4 regions of the Yersinia fenwicki genome follow, and region 1 is predicted to be linked to each of the others. Evidence: predicted binding sites of a transcription regulator. Region 1 holds the regulator's gene; each other region holds the start of a gene.

Region 1 (3,684 bases):
TATTGAAAATTAATTGCGGGGGAGAATTCTAACGGCGAGATATTCTGTTGTGAAACGCTAATATTTGCGCCATGCTGTCAAAAAAATTGATATCAAATGTTCCGTCTAAAGGAAGTGCCAAACCATGTGGTCAGAATACTCATTGGATGTAGTGGATGCCGTTGCACGCACCGGGAGTTTCAGTGCTGCTGCGCAAGAATTACATCGCGTACCGTCTGCGATAAGTTATACCGTGCGCCAATTGGAGGAGTGGTTGGCGGTGCCACTATTTGCGCGACGCCATCGCGATGTAGAATTGACCGAAGCAGGTAAAGTTTTTATTAAAGAATCGCGTGATGTTATCAAAAAAATGAATGACACACGTCGTCAATGTCAACAAGTGGCGAATGGCTGGCGTGGGCAATTAAATATCGTGGTCGATAAGATCGTCAAACCTCAGCGGAGCCGCCGTTTAGTGTTGGATTTTTATCGTCATTTTCCCGATATTGAATTGCGGGTGCGCTATGAAGTCTTTAACGGTGTTTGGGATGCGCTAGTGGATGGGCAAGCGGATATGGCCATTGGTGCGACTCGTGCCATCCCTGTTGGCGGGCGGTTTGTCTTTCGCGACATGGGTTTTCTGACCTGGCATTGTGTCGTGAGTGTTAATCATCCTTTAGCGCAGCTAACCGGGCCACTCAATGACGATCAGTTGCGGCCTTATCCCTCTCTTTGTTTAGAGGATACTGCACGAAATTTGCCGAAACGAGATGCATGGACGTTGGATAACCAGCAGCGATTAGTGGCGCCGGATTGGGCACCGGGCATAGACTGTTTGTGTGAGGGGTTATGTATTGGAATGGTACCCGCTCATATGGTGTCGCCCCTGATTGCACAAGGGAAACTGGTGGCACTAACACTCGCGGAACCATTACCTGCTAGCCCATGTTGCTTGACGTGGGAGCAGAATAACCATTCCCCAGCTCTAGCCTGGATGCTGGAATATTTGGGTGACAGTGTCACGTTAAATGATGAGTGGTTAAGAGATGATAAGGGCACAGATGATGAGATTTGGCAGAATTAGCAGCCGGTAACAGTGCGCTACCGGCAGACTAAGTATTTAGCGGCGATAATCGCGGAATGGACCATCAGCAACAGAGCGGCGTTCGACCAGCTTAGGATGTACCTCAATCGTTTGAGGGTCTTCACGTTTGCTGATAATTCTGTCGAGTAACATAGCAAAAGCCGTTTCACCCAATCGCTCTTTCGGCTGATGAATGGTGGTCAACGCCGGTGAGAAATAGCGGGCATTACGCACATTGTCATACCCGATCACTGAAATATCTTGTGGCACACGCAAGCCTAATTCATCTGCGGCGCATATCGCACCCATTGCCATAATATCGCCACCACAGAACACAGCAGTCGGACGATGCTTTTGTGTCAGAATTTGATGCATGGCTTTATAGCCGGATTCTGGCTCAAAATCACCTTGAACTACCCATTCTTCTCGCAGGGTGATATTGGCCTCCTCTAATGCTTTTAGGAAGCCCTGATGGCGACCGCCACCGGTATTACGCGATAACTGGCCGGGGATAGCCCCGATATCGCGGTGACCACGCTCAATAAGATAACGGCCAGCTAAATAACCGCCTTCGAATGCGTTATCAATAATCGAGTCGGTAAAATCGCCACGGGCGGTTCCCCAATCCATCACTACCATCGGAATATTGCGATAATCCTCTAACATTCCCAGTAACTGTTCCGGATATTCAGAACACATCACCAATAAGCCATCAACACGCTTTTGTGCCAGCATCGCCAAATAGGCTTTTTGTTTATCCAGATTATTATGAGAGTTACACAAAATCAGCGTGTAACCTTTGCTATAACAGCTATTTTCAACCGCTTCGATCACTTCAGCGAAATAGGGGGCTTCACTGGATGTCGCCAATAAGCCAATTGATTTAGTATGATTAACTTTCAAACTGCGCGCCACAGCACTCGGCGAATAATGCAGTTCTTTAATAGCCGCCCACACGGCAGCCTTGGTGTTTTCGGCGACGAAACGAGTTTTGTTGATAACGTGCGAAACGGTGGTAGTAGACACACCCGCGTGTTTGGCCACATCTTTAATCGTTGCCATAAAAAGAATGACTCCTAAGCTCACCTGTTACAGCAGGTAAGTATTATGTTAATCGTTTGCCTGCATGACTCGAACACCGCTCAGACAGAAACAATATAGTAGGCTGGAGAGCTAAGTCAGATGGTCGTCTGAGTGTATTTATTAGACGTTATTAGTCGGCATACAGTTATGAACTGCGAATTTTGGCTGATCTGAAGGAAAAGTGGAAGAGGTAATCAATGTTATAAAGTGCGTAATGAGGACAAGATTTTTTTTCTTAACTGTGGGAAAATAATTTAACGCACTAACTATGTGCCTTTACCTTACTATACTTTAAATAATTCGAGTGAGTGAACCTAGCCGACGCACATGCGACTTGAAGTATAACGAGTATAAAAATTAACCGACTGAGGAGTTCTTATGGATACCAATTTGAAAATGTCGCTGATTACGACTGTTGGTGCGCTGGCGATGATTATTGCCTTTAGCTTCGTAGCGGTCATGAATTAATTAAGCCGCGTGCCGGTGTGAAGTGATAAGTAGGGCGGTTAACCCGCCCTTAATTATTTCTGCTGGTAATGTGATTACACGGCGTCTTTTGCTTCTCGTCTTTTCAGGCTAAGTTTTTCTCAACAAAAGACCAATTCACCAATGCCCAGAAATTCTCCAGATATTTTGGTCGCGCATTACGATAATCAATATAGTAAGCGTGCTCCCACACATCTACGGTTAACAATGGCTTATCAGTTGTCGTCAGCGGTGTTGCCGCATTTGATGTGCTGACAATAGCTAACGTGCCATCCGCTTTCTTGACCAGCCAAGTCCAGCCCGCACCAAAGTTTTTCACCGCTGCATCAGTAAATTGCTCTTTAAATTCAGCAAAAGATCCAAAAGATCGATTAATGGCATCGGCGACTTTTCCGGTGGGTTCGCCACCGCCATTAGGTGACAAACAGTGCCAGTAAAAGGTGTGGTTCCAGACTTGAGCTGCATTGTTAAAAATACCGCCACTGGAGGTTTTGACAATCTCTTCCAAGGATTTACCTGCAAACTCAGTATCCTTGATCAGGTTATTGAGATTTACTACATAGGTGTTGTGGTGCTTGCCGTAATGGTATTCAAGCGTTTCAGCAGAAATGTGGGGTTCCAGTGCATTTTGTGCATAAGGTAATGCCGGTAATTCAAAAGACATAGCTCTCTCCTTTCGGGGTTGCTCAGGGTGTTTGCTCTTCAAATCCGAACGTTAGCTCACTAAGATGTGGTGAGGAGCGGTTAAAATCATAATTGTTGTAGTTTTATTATGGGTATTAATCTTAACAACTTTTAACAGGAATGACAGGTATAACCACACCATTTGATGGGATATTGGCTGTTTGGAGTTTGGCTGCTCTATAAGCACCCGATAGGGCTACCGGGTGCGAGGTTTGGCTTAGCGGATAGTTTTCGGCGTCACAACACGACGCGCACCGACATAATGATCTTGCCAGTAGTCGTTATCTAGCATGCTGATACGAATTTCTTCACCGGTGCGTGGTGACTGAATAAATTTACCGTTGCCCAAATAAACGCCGACATGATCA
Region 2 (3,684 bases), 1.1 Mb from region 1:
TTCCGCTCTTCTAATGTGGCGGCATTATCCTCGGTGGCAAAACTATTCATCGTGCCAATATTGATGACTTTGGGCGGTCTGCTAATGGGGTTCCGTGGTGCAACGTTAGGTATTATTTTTCTATTTTCCGCGACACCAACTGCCGCAGGTAGTTATGTCATGACCCGCGCGATGGGAGGAAATGCTACGCTGGCCGCAAATATCATCGCGATAACGACCGTCGGTTCATTTTTCACTACCGCGCTGGGGATTTACTTTTTACGTTCACTGGGTGTGATGTAAGTTTTCATTAACAGCTGGGAGAGAATTTATGGATGCGCTATGTCCGGTTTGTCAGAAAAAAATGACGGAAGTAAGTGGCCACTTTCATTGTTCTAGTTGTCATGGCAACTATCAGCAGCAGGCTGAATGCCCTGATTGCGCTAAACCGCTACAGGTGTTGAAAGCGTGTGGAGCTGTTGATTATTTTTGCCAGAATGGGCATGGACTGATTTCAAAAAGCCGCATTCGTTTTAGTTATCTGCCGATGGCCTAATACCAATCGGCAGGTCTATTGGCTGTAGCAATAATAACGGCGCTTAGTTAGCGACTTTACGCTGGCGGGGCTTTTTTGCCACCTTGATTTGAGTTATTTCACTTTCCACCCAGCCATCTTGTAGTCGTGTGGTTAGCTTGTCGCCGGTATGCACTTGTTTCGTGGTTTTGAGTAAGCTGCCCTCTGGGGTCTGCGTTACGCTGTAGCCGCGGGCTAGGGTAGCCAATGGGCTGACCGCTTCCAATTGTGAGCAGGCGATGCCAAAACGCTGACGATAGCCATTCAACTGGCGCTCTAATGCCTGGCGCAAGCGATACTCCTGCTGTTGTACCCGCTGATTATAACGATGGATCTGCCCTTGCGGTTGAGCTTGAACCAGCCGTTGTTGCAGCCGCTCAGTGCGTCGGCCTAATAGGCGAATTTGGTTTTGCGCGCTATCTTCCAGGCGGCGTTGTAACTTTAACAGCAGTGTTTGCTGACGAGCCAATCGCAAATGCGGATGTTGCTGTTGCAGCCGATGCTCAAGGCGGGTGAATTGCTGGTTGCGCTGCGCCAGATAATAATCCATCGCCATTTCCATACGCTGCTGCTGCCCCTGAATTTGCCGGACCAACTCTATTTGGTTGCGGCTGACCAGCTCGGCGGCGGCTGACGGGGTTGGGGCGCGTAAATCGGCAACGAAGTCGGCGATAGTGACATCGGTTTCATGGCCGACTGCACTGACAATAGGAATTCGGCTGTTAAAAATAGCGCGGGCAACCCGCTCGTCATTAAAACTCCACAAGTCTTCCAACGAGCCGCCACCTCTCCCGACGATCAACACATCACATTCTCCCCGCAGATTCGCCAGTTGAATGGCTCGGACTATCTGCAATGGAGCATCAGCACCTTGCACTGCTGTGGGGTAAATAATAACTGGAAGCGAAGGATCGCGGCGTTGCAAAACGTGCAAAACATCGTGCAGAGCAGCGCCACTGGATGAGGTTATCACCCCCACCTGTTTGGCTGGGCTAGGTAGAAGTTGCTTGTGGCTTTGGTCGAAAAGCCCTTCAGCGGCCAGTTGCTGTTTAAGCTGCTCAAATTGCTGTTGTAGTAATCCGTCGCCAGCAGGTTGCATACTTTCGGCAATTAATTGGTAGTCACCACGCGGTTCATACAGGGTAATCGATGCTCTGACCAACACTTGTTGGCCATTTTGTGGGCGAAAAGTGGTACGACGATTGGTGTTACGAAACATCGCGCAACGCACCTGCGCCCGATCGTCTTTTAAGGTGAAATACCAGTGACCCGACGAAGGCTGAGAGAAATTGGAAATCTCGGCAGTGAGCCAAATTTGGCCCATTTCCATTTCCAGCAGTTGTCGCACCGTCTGATTAAGGCGGCTGACAGTAAAAATTGATGACGCGGAAGATTGTGACATGTGACCTGGTTCAAATTTTAAAACAAGCACTTAATTGATCGATATTACCTGCCTCAAACCGCTTGGCAAGAAAAATAGTGAGAAAGTGCTGGAGGCAACCGATTACGCTCTGTATAATGCCACGGCAATATTTTATCTTTTTACATTCACCTTGGTGAGATATTGCCCATGCTACGTATCGCGAAAGAAGCTCTAACATTTGACGACGTTCTCCTGGTTCCAGCCCACTCCACAGTCTTGCCTAATACGGCAGAACTTGGTACTCAACTGACTGCAACTATCCGCCTGAATATCCCTATGCTGTCCGCAGCAATGGATACCGTAACCGAAGCTCGTCTAGCCATTGCACTGGCACAAGAGGGCGGTTTAGGTTTTATCCACAAAAATATGTCCATTGAGCGTCAGGCTGAAGAAGTCAGCCGCGTGAAAAAACACGAAAGTGGCGTTGTAACTGAGCCACAGACTGTTACCCCTACCACTACTCTCCGCCAGGTTAAAGAACTGACCGCCCGTAACGGTTTCGCCGGTTATCCGGTAGTGACCGAAGATTACGAGCTGGTTGGGATCATTACCGGCCGTGATGTTCGCTTTGTAACTGATCTGGACCAACCCGTGACAGCGGTGATGACACCGAAAGAGCGTTTGGTGACGGTCAAAGAAGGCGAAGCCCGCGAAGTTGTGCTGCAAAAAATGCATGAAAAACGTGTCGAGAAAGCTTTAGTCGTTGACGATAGCTTCCATTTGCGCGGCATGATTACCGTGAAAGATTTCCAAAAAGCAGAGCGTAAGCCAAACGCTTGTAAAGACGAGCATGGCCGCCTGCGCGTTGGTGCTGCTGTCGGTGCCGGTGCGGGCAATGAAGAGCGTATCGATGCTCTGGTCGCTGCTGGTGTTGATGTTTTACTTATCGACTCATCTCATGGTCATTCCGAAGGCGTTTTACAGCGCATTCGTGAAACGCGCGCTAAATATCCTAATCTGCAAATTGTTGGCGGTAACGTCGCAACAGGTGCAGGGGCTAAAGCCTTGGCTGATGCCGGTGTCAGCGCAGTTAAAGTCGGTATCGGCCCTGGTTCAATCTGTACTACACGTATTGTGACTGGTGTCGGTGTTCCACAGATTACTGCGATTGCTGATGCGGTCGAAGCGCTGGAAGGTACTGGTATTCCGGTTATTGCCGATGGTGGTATTCGTTTCTCTGGCGATATTGCTAAAGCCATTGCGGCGGGTGCTTCATGTGTCATGGTCGGTTCTATGCTGGCAGGGACTGAAGAGTCTCCGGGCGAAATCGAACTGTATCAAGGTCGTTCATTCAAATCTTACCGCGGTATGGGTTCACTGGGTGCGATGTCCAAAGGCTCTTCAGATCGCTACTTCCAAACCGATAATGCGGCCGATAAATTGGTACCAGAAGGTATCGAAGGGCGTGTGGCATACAAAGGTCTGTTGAAAGAGATTGTGCATCAACAAATGGGTGGCCTGCGTTCCTGTATGGGGCTGACCGGCTGTGGCACTATCAATGAATTGCGTACTAAAGCTGAATTTGTCCGGATCAGCGGTGCAGGCATTCAAGAAAGCCATGTTCATGATGTGACGATTACCAAAGAGTCACCAAACTACCGCATGGGCTAATAACAAGTTAATTAGTCATCTGGTGCTAGCCATCAGATGACTATTTTTTATTTTAATATTTGGAATACGCCGCACATGACAAAAAATATCCATAAAC
Region 3 (3,684 bases), 2.0 Mb from region 1:
ATCACAAAGGTTATTAACCTTTATGCCTTCCTCCTCGCTGAAAGTGCTTTACAACCCGAAGGCCTTCTTCACACACGCGGCATGGCTGCATCAGGCTTGCGCCCATTGTGCAATATTCCCCACTGCTGCCTCCCGTAGGAGTCTGGACCGTGTCTCAGTTCCAGTGTGGCTGGTCATCCTCTCAGACCAGCTAGGGATCGTCGCCTAGGTGAGCCATTACCCCACCTACTAGCTAATCCCATCTGGGCACATCCGATGGCGTGAGGCCCGAAGGTCCCCCACTTTGGTCCGTAGACGTTATGCGGTATTAGCTACCGTTTCCAGTAGTTATCCCCCTCCATCAGGCAGTTTCCCAGACATTACTCACCCGTCCGCCGCTCGTCACCCAGAGAGCAAGCTCTCTTGTGTTACCGCTCGACTTGCATGTGTTAGGCCTGCCGCCAGCGTTCAATCTGAGCCATGATCAAACTCTTCAATTTAAGATTTGTTTGATTTGCTATGAGTTAACATAGCGATGCTCAAAGATTACTTTCTGCAAATATGCATTCGAACCGAAGTTCAAATGTGTACTGCTTTGGTCACTCTTCAAGACTTTGATATTTCTTCTGCCTGCCGAAACAGGCTTCGATATCGTCTTGCGAGTGCCCACACAGATTGTCTGATAAATTGTTAAAGAGCAGTGCGTTAGCAACACTTGGTTGGTAACGCGAGGTGCGCATATTACGCTTTCCTCATTCAGAGTCAACATTTAATTTTGTTGAATTTCTCTGTTCTCTTTGCCGGTCACTTAACTACTTGATTCGTTGTGTGCCGTCTCGATGGATGCGCATTATAGGGAGTTCTCAGCCGCCCGCAACCGCTAATTTCAATAAAAATGACTGTTTGCTGCATTCCACAGCAAAACCCCTCCTTATACCCTGTTGTGCACAAACTTATCCACAGATTGAAACTGTTCTCAAAATTGACGAGCATCACGCAATCGTTTTCGCTACAATTCCCCGCGTCGAAAAAGAGTGACCTCGCGTGCAAAATATCGATGAGATGAAGTGGTTTTTATAAAATGAGGCAATACAGCCCGCGATAAAGCGTATTTTGATGCTGTCGAGGGGGCCGTCTCACATAAAAGTTGCCACTGGCTGGCATTTCTCGCTATTGGGATGTTATCTGAATCTGTTTTTCTCTTTATATAGATAGAAGAGATTCACGTAACGCTCTATTGATTGATTGCGAAGAACAACTGCGACTCCAAAGCCAAGGGATAAAACCATGCAACAACGCCGCCCAATCCGCCGCGCTCTGCTCAGTGTATCTGACAAAGCCGGCATCATCGAATTCGCCACTGCACTTTCACAACGTGGTATCGAGTTACTTTCCACCGGCGGGACTGCCCGCCTGCTGGCTGATGCAGGTCTGCCTGTCACCGAAGTGTCTGACTACACCGGCTTCCCGGAAATGATGGACGGGCGCGTTAAGACTTTGCATCCCAAAGTACATGGCGGCATTTTAGGCCGTCGCGGCCAGGATGACGGAATCATGGCTCAACATGATATTCAGCCAATTGATATTGTAGCCGTAAATTTATATCCATTCGCCCAAACCGTGGCCCACCCGGATTGCTCATTGGAAGACGCCGTTGAGAATATCGATATCGGTGGCCCAACCATGGTGCGCTCTGCGGCCAAGAATCATAAAGATGTCGCCATTGTCGTTAAGAGTAGCGACTATCCAGCAATTATTGCCGAGCTGGACGAGAATGACGGTTCATTGACATACCCAACCCGTTTCAACCTGGCTATCAAAGCTTTCGAACACACCGCCGCTTACGACAGCATGATTGCCAACTACTTCGGCGCATTGGTACCACCTTATCATGGTGATACCGAACAGCCATCTGGCCGCTTCCCTCGCACCCTGAATTTTAACTATATAAAGAAACAAGATATGCGTTACGGTGAGAATAGCCACCAGCAAGCCGCCTTCTATATAGAAGAAGATGTGAAAGAAGCATCAGTAGCTACCGCACAGCAATTACAAGGCAAGGCCCTCTCTTATAACAATATTGCTGATACCGATGCCGCACTTGAATGTGTGAAAGAATTTAGCGAACCTGCTTGTGTGATAGTTAAACATGCCAACCCATGTGGCGTGGCGATTGCTGACTCTCTGCTGGCCGCCTATGACAAAGCCTATAAAACTGACCCAACGTCAGCTTTCGGCGGCATTATCGCGTTTAACCGTGAGTTGGATGCCGAAACCGCCAGCGCCATTATCAGCCGTCAATTTGTCGAAGTGATTATTGCCCCATCTGTCAGTACTGAAGCTTTGGCGCTGTTAGCCGCCAAACAGAATGTGCGTGTTCTGACTTGTGGTCAGTGGCAAGGGCGCTCTGCCGGCTTGGATTTCAAACGTGTTAATGGTGGTTTGTTAGTGCAAGACCGCGATTTAGGTATGGTGACTGAGGCGGATTTACGTGTGGTGTCTCAACGCCAGCCGACCGCACAAGAGCTGCGTGATGCGTTGTTCTGCTGGAATGTCGCCAAGTTCGTTAAATCTAATGCCATTGTTTATGCGCGCGACAATATGACTATCGGCATAGGCGCAGGCCAGATGAGCCGCGTTTACTCAGCCAAGATAGCCGGTATCAAAGCGGCAGATGAAGGTTTAGAAGTGGCAGGGTCTGCCATGGCTTCTGATGCTTTCTTCCCATTCCGCGACGGTATTGATGCCGCGGCAGCGGTCGGGATCACCTGTGTCATCCAACCAGGTGGTTCTATTCGTGACGATGAAGTCATTGCTGCGGCTGATGAGCATGGTATCGCCATGATCTTTACCGATATGCGCCATTTCCGCCATTAATTAACCCGCTTAACGGAGTCATCAGATGAATATTTTGATTATTGGCAATGGCGGACGGGAACATGCGCTGGGCTGGAAAGCAGCACAGTCACCTTTAGCCGATAAAATTTATGTTGCACCGGGTAATGCTGGTACGGCCCTGGAACCCACACTAGAAAATGTCGATATCGCCGCCACCGACATTGCTGGTTTACTGGCATTTGCGCAAAGCCACGATATTGGTCTAACTATCGTCGGCCCAGAAGCACCACTCGTCATCGGCGTGGTTGATGCCTTCCGCGCAGCGGGCCTGACTATCTTTGGCCCAACGCAAGCCGCAGCCCAATTGGAAGGTTCTAAAGCTTTCACCAAAGATTTCCTGGCGCGCCATAATATTCCAACCGCGTTTTACCAGAATTTCACCGAGGTGGAGCCCGCTTTAGCTTATGTGCGCAAAATTGGTGCACCAATCGTGATTAAAGCTGATGGACTGGCTGCCGGTAAAGGTGTGATTGTGGCAATGACGCTGGAAGAGGCAGAAACCGCAGTTCATGACATGCTCGCTGGCAATGCATTTGGTAATGCCGGCCATCGTATCGTGGTGGAAGAGTTCCTCGATGGTGAAGAAGCCAGCTTTATTGTGATGGTTGATGGTGAAAACGTGTTACCAATGGCCACCAGCCAGGATCATAAGCGCGTTGGTGATGGTGATACTGGCCCGAATACCGGCGGTATGGGCGCTTACTCTCCGGCACCTGTTGTCACGGATGAAGTCCATCAGCGAGTTATGGATCAGGTTATCTGGCCCACCGTACGTGGTATGGCGGCAGAAGGTAATGTTTATACCGG
Region 4 (3,684 bases), 1.5 Mb from region 1:
ATCCCTTTCTTATCGTGTAATACGTATTTACGGTTATCACGTTCGTTTTGATACAGGCAGTTTTCTTCTTTAAGTCAATAACATGCCTCTAAATCCGCAGTATGCCCTTCAGCGGCAAAAAATTCGCAGTGAAATCCGTGAGCGTCGGCGTCTTTTGACTCCTGAGCAACAACAACAATCTGCCAATCTGGCCGCGAAACAAATCGCTTCCCACGATAAAATTCAGCAAGCTACTACTATTGCACTATTTCTCTCTTTCGATGGTGAGTTAGATACGGCCCCTGTTATCGAATTACTGTGGCAGCAGAAAAAACAGATTTATCTGCCGGTACTTCATCCTTTCTGCTCCGGCCATTTGTTGTTTCTCCACTATCGTCCTGATAGCCAGCTCATTCGTAATCGCCTGAACATTCTGGAGCCTCAATTAGATGTGCGCGATGTCTTGCCATTGAAACGACTGGATGTAGTGATAACGCCGCTGGTGGCGTTTGATGAAGATGGACAACGTTTAGGTATGGGGGGCGGATTCTATGACCGTACGTTGCAAAACTGGCAGCAGAGTGGCCCCTATCCTATTGGTTTAGCTCATGATTGTCAGCAGGTAGAGCACTTACCGAGTGAACATTGGGATGTGCCGTTACCAGAGATTGTGACACCGACAAAGGTGTGGCGGTGGTGAGAAGGCCTACGCAACGGTATAAAAAATAACAAAAAACCCAGCATCAGCAGATACCGGGTTGTCAGTTACTATCCACGCTACCAATACAATAAATATTAGTACAATAGGCGCGAGCGGATAGTCCCCGGAATCGCTTTCATTGCCTGTAAGGCTTTTTCTGCGTTTTCCGCATCATCAGTCTCAACGTCGATAACGACATAACCAATATCAGCGCTGGTTTGCAAATACTGTGCGGCAATGTTGACGTTCTGCTCAGCAAAGATTTTGTTGATGCTAGTCAGGATGCCTGGGCGGTTCTCATGGATATGCAGCAGGCGGCGAGTGTTATCACCGTGAGCTGGCAGAGAAACTTCCGGGAAGTTAACCGCAGACAGCGTAGAGCCGTTGTCGGAATACTTCGCCAGTTTACCAGCGACTTCATCACCGATATTTTCCTGCGCTTCTTGGGTTGAACCACCAATATGCGGGGTCAATAGCACATTATCAAACTCGCATAATGGTGAATTGAACGGGTCTTTATTGGACGCTGGTTCTTCAGGGAAAACATCGATTGCCGCCCCCGCCAAATGATTGCTTGCCAGCGCATCACAAAGTGCTGGGATATCAACCACCGTTCCGCGTGAGGCATTGATCAACATCGCGCCCGGTTTCATCAGAGCCAACTGCTCAGAGCCAATCATATTTTTGGTGGAGTGGTTCTCTGGCACATGCAAGCTAATCACATCACTCATATTCAGCAAGTCAGACAGATGACGTACCTGCTGTGCATTCCCCAGCGACAGTTTATTTTCAATGTCATAGAAGAATACTTTCATGCCGACACTTTCAGCCAAAATACCTAACTGAGTCCCGATATGGCCATAGCCGATAATGCCCAGTTTTTTACCGCGGGCTTCATAGGAACCGACTGCTAGTTTGTTCCACTCGCCACGGTGCGCTTTGGCATTGGCGGATGGTATACCGCGAAACATCAGCAATAACTCGCCCAGTACCATTTCGGCTACCGAACGGGTATTGGAGAAAGGTGCATTGAATACCGGCACACCACGTTTAGTCGCCGCTTTTAAATCAACCTGATTGGTACCGATACAGAAACAACCTACTGCAACCAACTTTTCTGCGGCTGCAAAGACTTCTTCGGACAGATGCGTGCGCGATCGAATGCCGATGAAGTGGGCATCACGAATAGATTCTTTCAGTGATTCGGTGTCTAAGGCACCTTTATGATATTCAATATTGCTATAACCGGCTGCACGCAGATTATCAACCGTGCTCTGGTGCACCCCTTCCACTAACAGAAACTTAATTCTGTCTTTCTCCAGTGATACTTTTGCCATGTCCCCGACCCTATTTTCAGACTTCAGATGTGGCTGCCGATATCGAATGAATCCGGTCAGCACCCAGTCAACATAACAAATATTTCGCCGGCAGCAATACAAACGATTGCCTGGCTATCAGCATAACAAACAGTGAAAATGTTAATTTACGGAATAAAAAACCAGCAGAAAGTGAGTTAATGGCAGGTTAAGAAAATGAAATGAGAAAATGTGATATATATCACTAAATTTAACCATTTTAAGAAAAGATATTTAAAAGCAAAAATTATCAGGATGAAGCAACCAAACCTCATCCTGAATACAGATTAGCTGATCACTTGAGTTCTACGGTTTTAACACCATCAGCAGTGCCAATTAGTGCAACATCAGCACCTCGATTGGCAAATAACCCCACAGTGACAACACCGGCAATATTATTAATTTTATTTTCAAGCGCAATGGCATCCAAAATAGTCAGATTATGGACATCCAAAATAACATTGCCGTTATCAGTCAAAACATTCTGGCGATATTCAGGTAATCCGCCTAATTTCACCAGTTCGCGAGCGACATAAGAACGCGCCATCGGGATAACCTCGACCGGCAGCGGAAATTTACCCAGCACATCAACCTGCTTGGAAGCATCGGCAATACAGATAAATTTACGTGCAATGGCCGCAATGATTTTCTCGCGGGTCAGAGCCGCGCCGCCGCCTTTAATCATCTGCATTTGGCCGTTAATTTCATCAGCTCCATCGACATAAATGTCCAACTCGTCGACTTCGTTGCAATCAAACACCTGAATGCCATAACTTTTCAGTTTAGCGGTAGAGGCATCAGAGCTAGAGACAGCTCCCTCGATCTGGCCTTTGATGGAAGCGAGAGCATCGATAAAATGTGCCGCAGTTGAGCCAGTACCGACCCCAACGATAGTGCCAGGTTTGACATACTGTAATGCTGCCCAGCCCACTGCTTTTTTAAGTTCATCCTGAGTCATGGTAAGTTCACGCCTTGATGTGAAAGAAAACCTGACGTCATTATAGAGCATATAAGTGATAAAACGTCGCAATAAAGCCAACTCATGTGATGGTTAATTTTAGCTGGATCACAGTCATGTTGGTTTATTTGTGGCGAGCCCTATGGCATTCCAACGTAGATAAATGATCAAAATGTGGCATAGTGCGGTATTAACTTAATATTTGGAGAGATGACTCCGATGAAACGCCCAGACTACCGTACGCTACAAGCGCTGGACGCGGTGATCCGTGAACGCGGCTTTGAACGCGCTGCACAAAAACTTTGCATCACCCAATCGGCGGTATCTCAACGCATTAAGCAGTTGGAGAATCTGTTCGGTCAACCACTGTTGGTGCGCACTGTGCCCCCCCGGCCAACGGAGCAAGGGCAGAAATTACTCGCCTTGCTGCATCAAGTCGAATTGCTGGAAGAAGAGTGGCTCGGCAATGATAACGGTGGTGATACACCGCTGCTACTATCATTGGCAGTCAACGCCGACAGCCTGGCAACCTGGCTCCTGCCAGCATTAAAACCGGTATTGGCAGACTCGCCTATCCGGCTGAATTTACAAGTCGAAGATGAAACCCGAACTCAAGAACGGTTACGCCGTGGCGAAGTGGTGGGTGCGGTCAGTATCCAGCCGCAACCGCTGCCAAGTTGCCTGGTCGATCA

What was found. The regulator PurR, encoded in region 1, represses purine synthesis genes. The targets are predictions, from matches to a motif close to CANGCAAACGTTTGCNTG.
Positions count from the first base shown of each region.
Region 2: a site for PurR is predicted at 2,047-2,064, ahead of guaB (IMP dehydrogenase). Genes of this name have one in related genera too.
Region 3: a site for PurR is predicted at 973-990, ahead of purH (bifunctional phosphoribosylaminoimidazolecarboxamide formyltransferase/IMP cyclohydrolase). Genes of this name have one in related genera too.
Region 4: a site for PurR is predicted at 2,112-2,129, ahead of serA (phosphoglycerate dehydrogenase). Genes of this name have one in related genera too.

Region 1 is NZ_CP170755.1:2,332,493-2,336,176, reverse strand. Features, by position in the region: gene punR (DNA-binding transcriptional activator PunR) at 125-1,063, shown strand; gene purR (HTH-type transcriptional repressor PurR) at 1,100-2,125, opposite strand; gene ACF3VQ_RS10765 (YnhF family membrane protein) at 2,525-2,614, shown strand; gene sodB (superoxide dismutase [Fe]) at 2,718-3,296, opposite strand; gene ACF3VQ_RS10755 (C40 family peptidase) at 3,534-3,684, opposite strand, start outside.
Region 2 is NZ_CP170755.1:1,211,598-1,215,281, forward strand. Features, by position in the region: gene ACF3VQ_RS05605 (AEC family transporter) at 1-282, shown strand, start outside; gene ACF3VQ_RS05610 (zinc ribbon domain-containing protein) at 311-535, shown strand; gene xseA (exodeoxyribonuclease VII large subunit) at 579-1,955, opposite strand; gene guaB (IMP dehydrogenase) at 2,124-3,587, shown strand; gene guaA (glutamine-hydrolyzing GMP synthase) at 3,663-3,684, shown strand, end outside.
Region 3 is NZ_CP170755.1:4,300,646-4,304,329, forward strand. Features, by position in the region: rRNA gene ACF3VQ_RS19470 (16S ribosomal RNA) at 1-479, opposite strand, end outside; gene purH (bifunctional phosphoribosylaminoimidazolecarboxamide formyltransferase/IMP cyclohydrolase) at 1,267-2,856, shown strand; gene purD (phosphoribosylamine--glycine ligase) at 2,882-3,684, shown strand, end outside.
Region 4 is NZ_CP170755.1:861,389-865,072, reverse strand. Features, by position in the region: RNA gene ssrS (6S RNA) at 1-5, shown strand, start outside; gene ACF3VQ_RS03945 (5-formyltetrahydrofolate cyclo-ligase) at 83-679, shown strand; gene serA (phosphoglycerate dehydrogenase) at 775-2,016, opposite strand; gene rpiA (ribose-5-phosphate isomerase RpiA) at 2,330-2,992, opposite strand; gene ACF3VQ_RS03930 (LysR family transcriptional regulator ArgP) at 3,212-3,684, shown strand, end outside.